DNA from 2 places in the Streptomyces flavofungini genome. Region 1 is predicted to be linked to the other one. Evidence: riboswitches for the same ligand, from Rfam matches in the RefSeq annotation. Region 1 holds a riboswitch; the other holds the start of a gene.

The links. A riboswitch is a leader RNA that binds a small molecule or an ion and turns the genes downstream of it on or off. The one in region 1 is predicted to bind cobalamin.
Region 2: another riboswitch for cobalamin. It lies ahead of QUY26_RS31130 (cobalamin biosynthesis protein); the one in region 1 lies ahead of QUY26_RS29075 (ABC transporter substrate-binding protein).

The regions. Positions count from the first base shown of each region.
Region 1 covers NZ_CP128846.1:6,802,881-6,810,074, forward strand. The annotation lists gene QUY26_RS29045 (arsenate reductase family protein) at 1-175, opposite strand, end outside; gene QUY26_RS29050 (hypothetical protein) at 404-763, shown strand; gene QUY26_RS29055 (hypothetical protein) at 915-1,112, shown strand; gene QUY26_RS29060 (haloacid dehalogenase-like hydrolase) at 1,209-2,363, opposite strand; gene QUY26_RS29065 (helix-turn-helix transcriptional regulator) at 2,539-3,450, shown strand; gene QUY26_RS29070 (VOC family protein) at 3,447-4,016, shown strand; cobalamin riboswitch at 4,014-4,199, shown strand; gene QUY26_RS29075 (ABC transporter substrate-binding protein) at 4,351-5,340, shown strand; gene QUY26_RS29080 (FecCD family ABC transporter permease) at 5,337-6,389, shown strand; gene QUY26_RS29085 (ABC transporter ATP-binding protein) at 6,638-7,194, shown strand, end outside.
Region 2 covers NZ_CP128846.1:7,267,554-7,274,747, forward strand. The annotation lists gene cobN (cobaltochelatase subunit CobN) at 1-1,444, opposite strand, end outside; gene QUY26_RS31125 (cobyric acid synthase) at 1,441-2,949, opposite strand; gene QUY26_RS31130 (cobalamin biosynthesis protein) at 2,946-3,938, opposite strand; cobalamin riboswitch at 4,062-4,211, opposite strand; gene QUY26_RS31135 (DUF397 domain-containing protein) at 4,428-4,634, shown strand; gene QUY26_RS31140 (hypothetical protein) at 4,892-5,473, opposite strand; gene QUY26_RS31145 (helix-turn-helix domain-containing protein) at 5,516-6,373, opposite strand; gene QUY26_RS31150 (hypothetical protein) at 6,740-6,976, opposite strand; gene QUY26_RS31155 (inorganic phosphate transporter) at 6,989-7,194, opposite strand, start outside.

The sequences.
Region 1 (7,194 bases):
GGGTGCGGGTGATGTCCCAGGGCTCCAGGCCGAGGCGGTCGAGGACGGCGCGGATCTCGTCGGGGCTCGGTACGTCCTCCAGATAGCGGCGGACGGTGTACGTGGCGCCCTCCTCGTCGAGCAGGGACAGCGCGCTGCGGCACTTCGAACAGGCGGGGTTGATCCAGATCTCCATGGCGCCCACGCTAGCGCCGCGCGCCCGGCGGCCCCGGAGCCCCGCCCGTGTTCGAATTCTGTAGTCCCACGCGCACCTCGGGGAACTAGGGTGACAGGCGGGCAAGTTCCCTGTCCACCTGCGGTTTTGACGCTCCGCGTGGACTGCTGATTGTCAGTGGCGGGCAGTAAACTGGTAGCAATGTTCGAAGGGGCCGTGAGGGCTCCTGAACGCGACAGGAGGATGCCTGTGCCCGCTGCCGCACTGCCGTCGAAGCCCGGTGTCACGCGCACCCGCACCACCGCCGCCCCGCGTCCCGCGCGCAGGTCGCGCGCCCCGCGCCCGGACCACCCCACGCTCTGTGACGTGCCGTACGTCCCGTTGGAGAAGCGCCCCCTGCCTCCCGGCCGCCCCCGCGACTGGTACATCACGCACAACCGCCGCCTCAAGGCCATGCGCCTCGCCATCGCCCTGCTCGACTCGGGCGTCCTGGTGCCGAACCAGGCGAGCAACGTACGGATACGCACCATGGCGGAGACGGTCGGCATCCACCCGCCGTCGGACACCACCTGCCACATGGTGCGGGCCCTGATGCGCTACAGCCGCTGACGCGGACCGGGGGCCGCGCCGCACCCGGCGCGGTCCGCTCGTTTCGGGACGGGGTGGAAGCGGGGAGGGGCTTCGTGGAGCCCCCCCGGCCCCACCCGCCCCGTCCCCTCTCCCGTCCACGGGAGCGAGCCCCCGGCCCAAGACCGTCAGCGTGTTCACCCTCGGCGGCACCATCTCCGCGCAGGGCGGGGACCACGCCCGACTCAGCGGCGCCCGGACCCTGCCCCGGCCGCCGCCCCGGCCCCGCCCGGCGTGGACATCGAGCTGCACGACGTCCGCCGACCCCGGCTGCCGGGGCCTCGGCGTGCTCACGGTCCTCGCCGACGAGATCCGGCTGCGGGCCGGGTGACGCGAGGGAGCCCCGGGGCCGGCCGACCCCGGGGCTCCCGATTCGTTCAGCCGGTCGTTCCGCTCAGCCAGTTGTTCCGCTCAGCCGGTCGAACGCTCAGCCGATCTGCTCCGGCGTCACCGTCAGCCACCGCTTGTCCGCCGTCACCGGCTGCCCCAACTCCCGCTGTCGCGCCGCGTTCTTCCGCTTCATCCCGTCCAGCTGCTTCATGTAGCTGTCCTTGCGGTTGACCCACACGCGCACGCCCCCGTGCCGCACGTCCGCCGAGTGGAACAGCATCGGGCCGTCGCTCACGGGGGTGTCCCCGGCGACCAGGACCGGCTTCTTCCACTCGTCGATGTACGTGGAGATGGCGGCGGGCTTGCCCTGGTACCAGGTCAGCGGTGCCCAGAGGTTCGGCGTCAGCTCGTACTTCGCGAGCCGCGCCCGGTCCTTCGGGCCGAACCGGCCTTCGGCGATCTCCTTGCGGGAACTGGTCACCCGGCCCGTCTTCGGGTCCTTGAGCTGCAGGCCGACGCCGATGACGTTCTGCGGCTTCACGCCGTACCCGTACTTCGGGTCGGCGAGCACCATCCGCACCAGGTCCTCGCTGGCCGCGCTCACCACGTACACCTCGATGCCGTGCGCGCGCAGCGACTTGTACAGCTCCCGCATGCCGGGGGAGAACTCCGGCCGTTCGACCTCGGTCTTCGTGACCTTGCCGTTCTCGTCGTAGTACGTCGCCGGGATCGGTTTGTCGTACGCGAGGAGGTCGTCCACGTACCCCTTGAGCTTCTTCAGCGTGAAGCCGGAGAAGATCTGTGCCGCCCACGGGTAGCAGACCTGGTCGTCGACCTCGCAGAGCCGGTTGTAGTAGCTGTACAGGCTCTCCTTGTGCGTGGCCGTGTCCTTGAACGGGATGACCTTCAGGGACGGGTCCATCGTCGCGCGGCTCAGGACGCCCTTCATCTCCAGGAACGGAAGGAGCGATTCCTCCAGGTCGTGGCGGTACGTCGTGTTGTCCGCGTCGAAGACCGCGTACGCGCCCTTCCCCCGGTTCTCCGCGATCACCTTGCCGAGCTTCGCCGCCACCGGCTTCGGCCAGTGCGTGAGGTCGGCCGCGGCGGCACGGGCGGCCGCGCTCGGCGCTGGGGCGTCCACCGCCTTCGCGTCCGCCGCGCTCGGCCACAGCGCGCCGCCCGCGAACACCGCCGCCGCCAGCGCCCCCGCCGCCCCGACGACCGCCGGCCTGCCCTTTGTTCGAATTGCCATGGTTCCCGTTCCCTGGAAGCGCTGAGCCGACCCGTCCGGAGCGGCGCGCCATGCTACGAGGACAAGGTGCCCGATTCCCATGATCGAGGTCACCGTGCGTGCCGGGCATGGGACGGACGGACGCGGGTAGCCGCACCGGACGACAGGCCCGTCCGCGCCCGCCCACAATGGCTTCATGGGCCCCACGGCTACGGACACCACCGCCCGCGACGGCGACACCGCCTCCCGCGAGTTCGTCCGCGCCGCGCCCCCGCCCGGCGGCCTGGTCGTGTCCGCCGTGGGCTACCGCACGCAGGGCCGGCGCACCGCTCTGCACCGCGGCCTGCCGTCCCCGTACCTCACGCTGATCTTCTCCCTCGACGGCCCCGTCATCACCGGCCGCACCCCCGGCCAGGCGACCGGACCCGACGCCGTCCGCACGGACATCGTCGTCGGCGGCCTGCACCAGAGCCCCGCGTACGTCGTCCAGCCCGAGCACGAGGCCGGCATTCAGCTCGCCGTGCATCCGCTCGCCGCCCGCGCCCTGTTCGGGCTGCCCGCCGCCGAGCTGGCCGGACAGCTCGTCACCGACGGCACCGACGTCCTCGGCCGGGTCGCCGCCGACGTCCGGGAACGCCTCTGCGAGCAGGACGCCTGGAGTGACCGGTTCGCCTTCCTCAACGCCTACTTGGCGCGCCGCGCGGCCGACGCGGAGCGCGCCGGAGGCGTCCGGCCCGAGGTCGGCGAGGCCTGGGCCTGGCTCGCCCGGCACCGCGGCGCGGGCACCCTGCGCGGTCTGTCCGCGCACGTCGCCCTCAGCGAACGCCGCCTGTCCGCGCTGTTCCGCGCCGAGACCGGCGTCACACCCAAGCAGGCCGCCCGTCTCATCCGCTTCCAGCACGCGAAGGCGGCCGTCGTCCGCGCGGTCGCCGCGGGCGCGCGCCCCGACCTCGCCCGGATCGCCGCCGACTGCGGGTACTACGACCACTCCCACCTCGTACGGGACTTCCAGCAGTACACGGGGGCGAGCCCCAGCGCCTGGATGGCCGAGGAGTGCCGGAATATCCAAGCCGGAGGGCACGCGGGCGGCGAAGACTGGGACGCATGAACAGCAACGAAAACCCGCAGAGCGAACAAAGCAGGCAGAGCGCACAGAGCGCACAGAGCGCGCAGACCACGGAGACCTTGGAGACCACGGAGGCCACGGAGGCCACGCGAAACAGCCAGGGCGGCCCGACCGGTCCGGTCGCGGCGAACCGTCGCGCGCCCGACGTCTGGGCCACCTTCCAGGCCGACGACGCACCCGCCCTGATCGACTTCCTCGTCGGTACCGTCGGCTTCCTGCGCACCGCCGTCCACGAGGACGGCGGCCGCGTCGCCCACGCCCAGCTCGACTGGCCCGAGGGCGGCGGGGTCATGCTCGGCAGCTACGACCCGAAGGCCGCCGAATGGTGTCTGCGGCCCGGCACGTTCGGGGCGTACGTCGTCACCGACCACGTCGACGACCTCTACCTCCGTCTCACCGCCGCCGGCGTGAAGGTGATCCGCGAGATCGAGGACCAGCCGTACGGCAGCCGCGAGTTCGCGGTCGCCGACCCCGAGGGCAACAAGTGGGCCTTCGGCACCTACCGCGGTGAGCCCGCCCCGACCAGGGGTGATGCCGCCCCGGAGTGATAGCTTGCGGACGCCAGTCGTACCCGCACCTGGGTCGGGGAATCCGGTGGGAATCCGGAACTGACGCGCAGCGGTGAGGGGGACGGGCGGGGCCAGCGGCCACTGGGAGTCCACGGACCCCGGGAAGGCGGCCCCGCCCGGACGAACCCGAGTCCGAAGACCTGCTGGCACCGCCGTCCGCACGGGCGGCGGAGTTCGCAGACCAGGCTCCGCGCATGAGCCCTGAGACTCGGGAAGACGTGTGCCTTCGACCCCGCGCCGCCTCGGCGTCCGCCGTACCCTCCGCCCCGCCCGCATACGCACCCGCTCCGCCGCCCTGAGCGCGGGCCTCGCCCTGGTCCTCGCCGCCACGTCCGCGTGCGGTGGCCCGGCCGCGAAGCCCGAGCGGGAGGCGCGGGCCGGATACCCCCTCACGCTCACCGCCTGCGGCGAGCGGACGAAGGTGACGGCGCCGCCGGAGCGGGCCGTCTCCCTCGACCAGGGCTCCACCGAGATCCTGCTCTCCCTCGGCCTCGCCGACCGCATGGTGGGCACCGGCACCTGGACGGACCCCGTCCTGAAGCGCCTGGCGAAGGAGAACGCGAAGGTCCCACGGCTCGCCGACCGCTACCCGTCGCTGGAGAAGGTCCTCGACAAGGAACCCGACTTCGTCAGCGCGTCGTTCCTCTACACGGTCGGCAAGGGCGGCGTCGCCGACCGGGCCAAGTTCACCGAACTCGGCGTACCCGTCTACGTCTCGCCGACCGACTGCGCGGGCAAGGACAACACCGGCGACGACGACGGCACCCGCACCAAGACCCTCACGATGGACACCGTGTACGGCGAGATCCGCGACCTCGCGCGCGTCTTCGGCGTGGCGGAGCGCGGCGAGAAGCTGATCGCGGACCTCAAGTCCCGGGCCGCGCGCGCCAAGAGGTCCGTCGACGCCTCCGGCACCACCCTCATGTACTGGTTCGCCAACTCCGAGTCCCCCTACATCGCGGGCTGCTGCGGCGCCCCCGGCATCATCACGCGCGCACTCGGCGTGCGGAACGCCTTCGCCGACACCCGCGCGGAATGGCCCCAGATCAACTGGGAGACCATCGCCGACCGCGACCCCGACGTCCTCGTCATCGGCGACCTCACGCGCAGGTCCCAGTCCGCCGAGAGCGCCCGCCAGAAGATCAAGTTCCTGGAGTCCAACCCGGCCACGAAGAACCTCACGGCCGTGCGGAAGAAGCGGTACGTCCTCCTCAGCGGCCAGGCCCTGAACCCGGGCATCAGGACCGTCGACGGCATCGAACAAGTGGCGGCGGCGCTGCGCGAGTTCGGCCTCACGAAGTGAGGGCCCTCGCGGGCGGGGGCCCGCGTCGGCTGCGTTCGGCGCTGCGCGGCGGACTCCTCGCCCTGGCCGGGCTCGCGGCCCTCTTCCTCTCCCTCGCCGTGGCCGTCACCATCGGCCCCGCCGACATCTCCGTGCCCGACGTGTGGTCGGCCGTGGCCGCCCACCTCGGCTGGGGCGAGGCCGAGCTGACGCCGATCCGCGACGGCATCGTGTGGAACCTGCGGATGCCGCGCACGGTCCTCGCGGCGGTGTGCGGCGCGGGCCTCGCCGTGTGCGGGGCGGTCCTCCAGTCGCTCCTGCGCAACCCGCTCGCCGACCCGTTCGTGCTCGGCGTCTCCTCCGGCGCGTCCACGGGCGCCGTGGCCGTCGTGGTCCTCGGCGTCGGCGGGGGAGCGCTCACGGTCTCGGCGGGCGCGTTCATCGGCGCCGTCGTGTCCTTCGCCCTGGTCCTGCTGCTCAGCCACACCCTCGGCGACACCACGGACCGCGTGGTCCTGTCCGGCGTGGCCGCCATGCAACTGTTCTCCGCGCTCACCTCCTTCGTCGTCCTCACGGCCGCCGACGCCGAGACCACCCGGGGCGTGCTGTTCTGGCTCCTCGGCTCGCTGAGCGGCGCGTCCTGGACGGACGTGTGGACGTGCGGCGCGGTGCTCGTCGTCACGCTCACCGTGTGCCTGCTGCAGGCCCGCGCCCTCGACGCGTTCGCCTTCGGCCAGGACGCGGCGGCCACCCTCGGCGTCCACGTGGACCGGGTGCGCGTGCTGCTGCTCTGCACCACGGCGCTCCTGACGGCGGCCCTGGTCAGCAGCGCCGGGGCGATCGGGTTCGTGGGCCTGGCGCTGCCGCACGCGGCCCGGGCGGTGGTCGGCGCGGGGCACCGGCGGCTCCTGCCGGTGACGGCGCTCGCGGGCGCGGTGTTCCTGATCTGGGTGGACACCCTCGCCCGCACGGTCCTCGACCCGCAGGAGGTCCCGGTGGGCGTGGTCACCTCGCTGATCGGCGTACCGGCGTTCGTGGCGGTGCTGTACCGGACGCGGAGGAGCCGATGACGTACGAGGAGGCGCGGGAGAAGTCGACGTACGAGAAGGCGGCGGAGCCGATGCGGCGCGGGAAGCCCGAATCCACCGGCGGATCCGGGCACACGGACGGGAAGTCCGCCCCCACGGACGGAAAGCCCGAGTCCACGCACGGGAAGCCCGAGTCCACGCACGGAAAGCCCGAGTCCACGCACGGGAAGCCCGAGTCCACCACCGGACTCGCGGCGGACCGGGTCGCCCACCAGGCCGGGGGCCGTCTCATCGTCGACGGCATCACCCTCGCGCCCCGCCCCGGCAGCACGCTCGGCCTCATCGGCCCGAACGGCTCCGGCAAGTCCACGCTCCTGCGCCTCCTCGCGGGCGTCCTCGCGCCCGCGGCGGGCGTGGTCACGCTGGACGGCACGCCGCTGCCCCGCCTCGGCCGCAGGGAGACGGCGCGCAGGCTCGCGGTGGTCGACCAGCACGCCACCACCCAGGTGGAGCTGACCGTACGGGAGGTGGTGGCCCTCGGCCGCATCCCGCACCGCAGGCCCTGGTCGGGCACGACACCCGCCGACGACCGCGCCGTCCGCGACGCCCTGGCCCGCACCGCCCTCACCGACCGGGCCGACCAGTCCTGGCATACTCTCTCCGGCGGCGAACGCCAACGCGCCCACATCGCGCGCGCCCTGGCCCAGGCCCCCCGCGAGCTCCTCCTCGACGAACCCACCAACCACCTGGACATCCAGCACCAGTTGGACCTCCTGAACCTGATCGCCTCGCTCCCCGTGACGACGGTGATCGCTCTGCACGACCTCAATCTGGCCGCCATGTTCTG
Region 2 (7,194 bases), 460 kb from region 1:
ACGGCGGCATGTCCGGGTCGTGGTAGATCGCGATGGGGTTCTCGCCGAAGCCGCGCGGCGGCTGGATCATCACGACGACGTTCCCGAACCGGAGCGAGGCGAGCACGATGTCGCCGCCGTCGACGTAGAGGCTGCCCGGCGGCTCGCCCCAGGCCTCCAGCATGCCGTCGCGCAGCTCGGGGTCGAGGGCGCTGAACCACGCCTGGTAGTCGGCGAGCGGTACGCGCGCGGGGGCGGCGGCGAGCTGCTCCTCGGTGAGCCATTCGACGTCGTGGCCACCGGCGTTGATGAGGGTGTGGATCAGCTCGTCGCCGTTGTCGGGGTGGCCCTCGACGACGTAGCCCGCGTCCCGCAGGGCGTCGAGGACGCGCACGGCGGAGGCGGGGGTGTCGAGGCCGACGGCGTTGCCGACCCGGCTGTGCTTGGTCGGGTACGCGGTGAAGACCAGGCCGAGCCGCTTCTCGGCGTTGGGCTTGTGCCGCAGCGCGCCGTGGCGGACGGCGATTCCGGCGACGCGCGCGGCCCGCTCGGGGTCGGCGACGTACACGGGGACGTCGTCGGGGCCCTGCTCCTTGAAGCTGAACGGCACGGTGATGACGCGGCCGTCGAACTCGGGGATCGCCACCTGCATGGCGGCGTCCATGGGGGAGAGGGCGGCGTCGGAGTCCTGCCAGGCGGCGCGCGACGAGGTGAGGCACAGGCCTTGGAGGACGGGGATGTCGAGGTCGGCCAGGGCGCCGATGTCCCAGGCCTCCTCGTCGCCTCCCGCGCTGGCGTCGGAGGCGTGGGTGCCGCCCGCGGCGAGGACGGTGGCGACGAGGACGTCGGCCCGCCCGAGGATCTCGTACAGCCCGGAGTCGGCGCCGCGCAGCGAACCGCAGTACACAGCGAGGGCGTTGGCGCCCTTGGCCTCGATGGCGTCGCACAGCGTGTCCACGAACGCGGTGTTCCCCGACAGCTGGTGCGCGCGGTAGAAGAGCACGCCGACGGTCGGGCGCCCCTCCACGTGCGCGCGCTCCCCGTGCACCCCGTACTCGGGCATCTTCACCGGCTCGGCGAAGCCGTGGCCGGTCAGGAGCACGGTGTCGGACAGGAACCGCTCCAGCTCCACGAAGTTGGCGGGCCCGCCCTCGACGAGATAGCGCAGCGCCTCGGCGACGACGCCGGCGGGCACCGACGACTCGGCCATCAGCTCGGCGTCGGGCACGGACTCGCCGCCGAGCAGCACGGTCGGGATCCCGGCCGCCTTCAGCGCGGCGAGCCCGTCCTCCCAGGCGCGCTTGCCACCGAGGAGGCGTACGACGGCGATGTCCGCGCCGTCGAGGAGCGCGGGCAGTTCCTCGCGCACGTCGACGCGGGTCGGGTTGGCGATGCGGTAGGGCGCGTCGGAGGCGCGGGCGGCGAGCAGGTCCGTGTCGGCGGTGGACAGGAGAAGGACGGTCATGAGGGTGCCCCCGGTGCGATGAAGGGGAGACCGGACGGAGCGCCGGTCTCGATCAGGCGCAGCAGCGCGTCGGTGTCCGCGTGTTCTTCGATGAGGTCGCCGAGGAGGTCGAGCTGTTCCTCGCGCAGGGCGGCGAAGCCGGTGTCGGGCGCGGGCACGAAGCGGCGGCCCGCGGCGCGCGCGACCTCGGTGAGGAAGCGGCGCCGGAACGCGTCGCTCTCCAGCGACCCGTGCCAGTGGGTGCCCCACACGGCCCCCACCCGGCACCCGTCCAGGAAGGGGTCCCCGCCCAGGACTTCGGCGACGCCGTGATGGATCTCGTACCCCTCGACGTGCTCGCCGAGGGCCTCGCCGACGGGCCGGGCCAGGGTCTTCTCGCGCCGGAAGGTGACGCGCACGGGCAGCAGCCCGAGCCCGTCCACGGTCCCGGCCCGCGACTCGACGTCGTCCTGGATCCGCTCGCCGAGCACCTGGAAGCCGCCGCAGATCCCGAGGACGGGCCGCCCCTCGGCGGCCCGCCGCGCGAGCGCGTCCGCGAGCCCGCGCTCGCGCAGCCACTGAAGGGCGCGCACGGTCCCGCGCGTGCCCGGTACGACGACGAGGTCCGCGTCGACGAGCTCCTCGGCCCGGTCCACGAACCGCACCACGACGCCGGGTTCGGCGGCGAGCGCGTCCACGTCGGTGAAGTTGGACATCAGCGGCACCGCGCACACGGCGACGCGCAGCACGTCCTCGCCGACGGGCGCCGCCACGACGGACTCCCGGACGGCCCCGCGCAGCGAGACCCTCAGCCCGTCCTCCTCGTCGATGCCGAGCCCGTGCCGGAACGGCAGTACGCCGAGGGTCGGCCGCCCGGTGAGGTCGCGCAGCATGTCGAGCCCGGGTTCGAGCAGCGACACGTCTCCGCGGAACTTGTTGACGAGGAAGCCCGCGACGAGCTCCTGGTCGGCCGGGCTCAGCAGCGCCACGGTCCCGAAGAACGAGGCGAACACACCCCCGCGGTCGATGTCCCCGACCACCACGACCGGGAAGCGGGCGGCCCGCGCGATCCCCATGTTCACGATGTCGGTGCGCCGGAGGTTGATCTCGGCGGGACTCCCCGCCCCTTCGCAGATCACGGCGTCATACGTGCCCCGAAGCTGCGCCAGGCATCCCACGACGGTGTCGAGCAGTGCCTCCTGCCGGCCCCCGTGATAGCCCCGGGCACTCATCTCGCCCACCGGCTTCCCCATGAGCACGACCTGACTCGACCGGTCGCTCCCCGGCTTCAGCAGCACGGGGTTCATCAGCGCGCTGGGCTCCACCCGCGCGGCCTGCGCCTGCATGGCCTGCGCCCGCCCGATCTCGGCCCCTTCCCGGGTGACGAACGAGTTCAGGGACATGTTCTGCGCCTTGAAAGGCGCGACGGAGACGCCCTTGCGGGCGAGCCACCGGCAGATCCCGGCGGTGACGACACTCTTCCCGGCATCGGAGGTGGTCCCGGCGACAAGCAGCCCACCGCTCATGTCCCACCGCCGATCCGCTGCGACTTCCCCTGCGCTGCCGGGCACCGCTTGGTCGCACGCGCACCCCGGGCAAGGTCGACGGCGACCGCCACACCCAGGGCGAGCCACCCGACCCGCCGGGACAACTTCACAGCCCGCTCGATGTCCCCCACGGCGACGGAGCGCCCCCCGCCGTTGAGAACAGGTCGGTGCTCCACGCGCCCCGCGTAGGCCAGCGTGCCCCCGAGCCGCACCCCCAACGCCCCCGCGAACGAGGCCTCGACGACCCCGGCGTTGGGGCTCGGATGCTTCGAGGCATCGGCATGCCACGCCCGCACCGCCCCCCGAGGAGACCCCCCGGCGACCACGGCGAGCGCAGCGGTGAGCCGAGCCCCCGGCCACCCGGCGACATCGTCGAGCCGGGCGGAGGCCCACCCGTACCGGAGATACCGCGAAGACCGGTGCCCGACCATCGCGTCGAGCGTGTTCACGGCCCGGAACCCCACAAGCCCCGGCACGCCCCCGACGGCCCCCCACACCAACGCCCCCACGACGGCGTCGGAGGTGTTCTCGGCGACGGACTCCACGACGGCACGGGCGATCCCGTCGGCGTCCAGCGCCTCGGGGTCACGCCCGCACAGATGAGGCAGCCGCTCCCGGGCGACCTCCACGTCCCCCGCGGCGAGGGCGCCCCCGATGGCGCGGGCCTCCCGCCCCAGCGAGGTCCCGCCGACGACGGCCCAGGTCGCGGCGGCGGTCAGCCCGACGGAAGCGGCACGCGACCGGCGTGCGGCGAAGGAGGCGAGCGCACCGGCGCCGACGGCACCCCCGGCGCACACCAGGGTGTGCAGCGCGCCCCACCCGCGGTGGTCGCGCCACAGGACCCGCTCGACGGCCCCCGCCGCACGCCCGAACGCGGCGACCGGATGGCCCCGGCGAGGATCGCCGAGCAGCAGGTCACCGAGGAGTCCGGCGGCGGCGCCGTACGCGTAGTCGCGATCGGCACACATGGGAGTCAGCCCGCCGATACGCGGTGCGGGGCTCTCGGCCGCGACGGGGCCCCGGGCGGGGCAGGGGACGGCAACGGGCGGCCGCGCATGGCGATATGTCCTCACTCAGGGTTTCCGCGCCCTGGTTCGACGAGACCGGCGGCGAGAGTTCCTGGCTCCCGGGGATCGTCGGATCACCCGGTGACAGTGGCGGGACCGCGCCGGATTCGCACCGGCTTCCTCTCCTGCCGCCGTAAATGGCTCCGGCAGTCCACCATGGCCCGCGACGCCCGTCAACTCGCTGTTGACCTGCGACGGGAGTGTGTGCGGAGGCCCACATGGACCTGCGGCCAGGGCCGGTTTACGGCTAGGCGGACGCAACCACTCTCCGTAAGCTTGAACATGACAGCAGGAGAGCGACGCGGAACGCGAACCCGGCAGGGCGCGGTCGACTGCCGCCGGGCCCCGGCACCGTCCGACTCTCGTGACGGCAGCAGGCAAGGGGGCGGTGTGGCCGACGAGTACTTACCGGCAGTGCAGTGGTTCAAGAGCAGTTACACCGTGACGGGCGGCGAATGCGTGGAAGTGGCGCACCCGGCCGGTGCGGTGTGGGTCCGTGACTCGAATCACCGCGACGAAGGGCACATGAACGTGACGCCGACGGCGTGGCGCGCGTTTGTCAGGGGGGTGGCCTCGGGGAGAGTCGGGGGGAAGTGAGCTGTCCCAGCGTGCGCACGAAAGGCTGGAGACCATGGGGGTTGAGAGCAGGCAACTGCCGCTGAGCCGGCATGCCGCAGGGCCCGCCCGGCGCTTCGTCTTCGTGCTGTACTGCGCGCTCAGTGGCGCTGTCGCGGTGGCCGCGGGCGCTCTCGCCTCCCTCCTCGTGGAAGGGCTCCACGTCCGGCTCGCGGTCTGGCTGGCGACGGCCGCGGTCGTGGCGGCGGGGGCGGGGGCCGTGTGGGAGTTCACGCCGCTCATCCCGCGCCGGCGCGTGGAGCGGGACCGTCCGCGGACGCTCCGTCAGCCGGAGGGCCGGCGCCGGTCGTAGCAGCCGACTCCTGCCGGCGACCGCGGCGCAGGGTCCGAACGAGCCATCCCACCGCGGCTGTCAGCAGTCCGCAGCCGCCCGCCAGCGCGACGACGAAGTGCCAGGGGTCGATGTCGTGGCGTACGACGACGCCCTGGGCGAGGATCCCGGCCGGCACCAGCGCCACGACGACCACAGCGAGGCACACCGACACGCAACCGGCCTTCGCCAGGAAACTCAGTGTCTGCTGCTCCTGTGTGTGCAGGCTCCGCTGGTGCTCGCTGTGGAGGAGACGGTCCAGTTCGCGGGCGAACGCCGGATCCTTCATCCCCTCTCTGAAGAGGTCGTGGAGCTGGGAGGAGGGGGCGGTGGGTTCGGCGGGGACGGGCTCGCCGCCGTCCAGGGGATCGGCGGCCGGGCCCCCGTCGGGGCCCGTGGCGCCGACGGGGGGAGCGGGGTCGGCGGGGTTCCTGGTGTCTGAGGCCGTCAGGCAGCGCGACAGCCACCGTAATAACGTGACGACCAGCATCGTGCCAGCCCTCCCCTCGTCCCGGAGCGGACGGCTCCGGAATCAGCCTGCGAAGCCTTCCTTGACCTGGTTGATCAGGTCGATCGCGCGGTCGTCGCTGTAGGCGATCTGCCGCAGTTGCTCGAAGCAGTCCTGGAAGTTGGCGACCATCTCGTAGTCGTCCCGGGTGGCGACGACGGACTGGGCGCTCTCCAGGTAGATCAGGTCGTCGTCGTCCTTGAAGCCGAGGAGCACGAACGCGTTCTGCGTGCTCAGCAGCGCCCCCGCCGTGTAGGGCAGGACCTGGAGGGTGGTGCGGGGGTGCTCGGCGACCTCGATGAGCCGCTGCAGTTGCGCGCGCATCACCGCGGGCCCCCCGATCTGCCGGTGCAGCGCCGACTCGTCGACGACGAAGTGGAGGTCGTCGATCCCGCTCTCGTCGAAGACCCGCTCCTGGCGGGCCGTGCGGAACTCCACGAGGCGGCGGCGGGTACCAGGGTCGACGACGTCAGGAGTGGCCAGGGCGTCCGCGTACTCCTCGGTGTGCAGGAGGCCGGGCATGATGATCGGGTGGTACGTGCGCAGTGAGTCCGCGGCGGCCTCGAAGGGGAGGTACTCGGTGAACCGGGGGTTCGCGATGTCCGACCACTGCACCCACCACGACTGGCCCTTCGAGCCGCGGGCGGCGGAGACCAGCTCGGTCACCCTTTCCTCGTCGTCCACGCCGTACTGACGCAGCAGCGCCCGAAGATCTGTCACCGAGACGCTGACAGTGCCCTTTTCGATGCGGTTCAGCTTCGACAAGGACCATTCGAGATCGGCTGCTGCCCCGCCCTGGGTCTGCCCGGCCTCCTCACGGGCCTTGCGCAGGGCGATGCGGAGCTTACGGCGATTCAGGCTCGGGTCTACTTCGCTGGGCATGAGGCTCCTTCACTACGACCAGGAGTCAGCTCGCCATGAAGCCGTGCGAAGGGCAGCGGTGAGAAGGTATGCCTAACGAAGACTGGCCCTCCGCCGTGCAGCGCAGCGCAGCCGCTCTGTCTGACATATGTGCGGCCGACCCTAGCAGACAGCTGCTACCCAGTATGCCATATGTCTAATCGAACTTGAGCGAGTGGGGGCGCGTCCTGATCAGGGAGATACGGTGATGCGCGCTTCCGATCTTCCCTGTCGCGCCGTGGGCCGGGCCCTGGGATGCGAAAGCCCTGGGGGGCGACCGACGCGGTCGTCCCCCAGGGCTTGTGCTGTGGGTCCGGGTCGCACGCCGTCGTGCGGCGACCGGACGTGTCAGGCGACGATCAGCGAGATCCCGTACGCCACCGCGCCCGCGCAGAGCGCGAAGCACGCGTACGCGCCCACGCGCGCGGGGAGCGCGGATGCGGAGCTCCCGTTCGCCTGCGCGGTCCGCGCCTGCTCCTGCTTGGAGAGGCCGACGATGCCGAGGGTGAACAGGCCCACGAGGGCGACGGTCACCACGAGGCTGACTCCGAAGACGGAGCCGAGAGCTGCCCAGTCGATCTTCATGCTGCTTCTTCCTTACACCGTGGCGGGCCGGGCGGAGTCCGCCACGGAGGGGGCGGGTGCGACGCCGTCGGCCGCGGGGGCCGCGGTGCTCGCGGCCACCGGGCCCGCCGGGGGCGGGGTGACGGCGGCGATGGCGGTGGTCACGACGCCCGCGGGCTCGGCGGCGCCGGGGGTGCCGATCTCGTCGGCCGTGACGTTCGTGTGGTCGACCGGCTGGC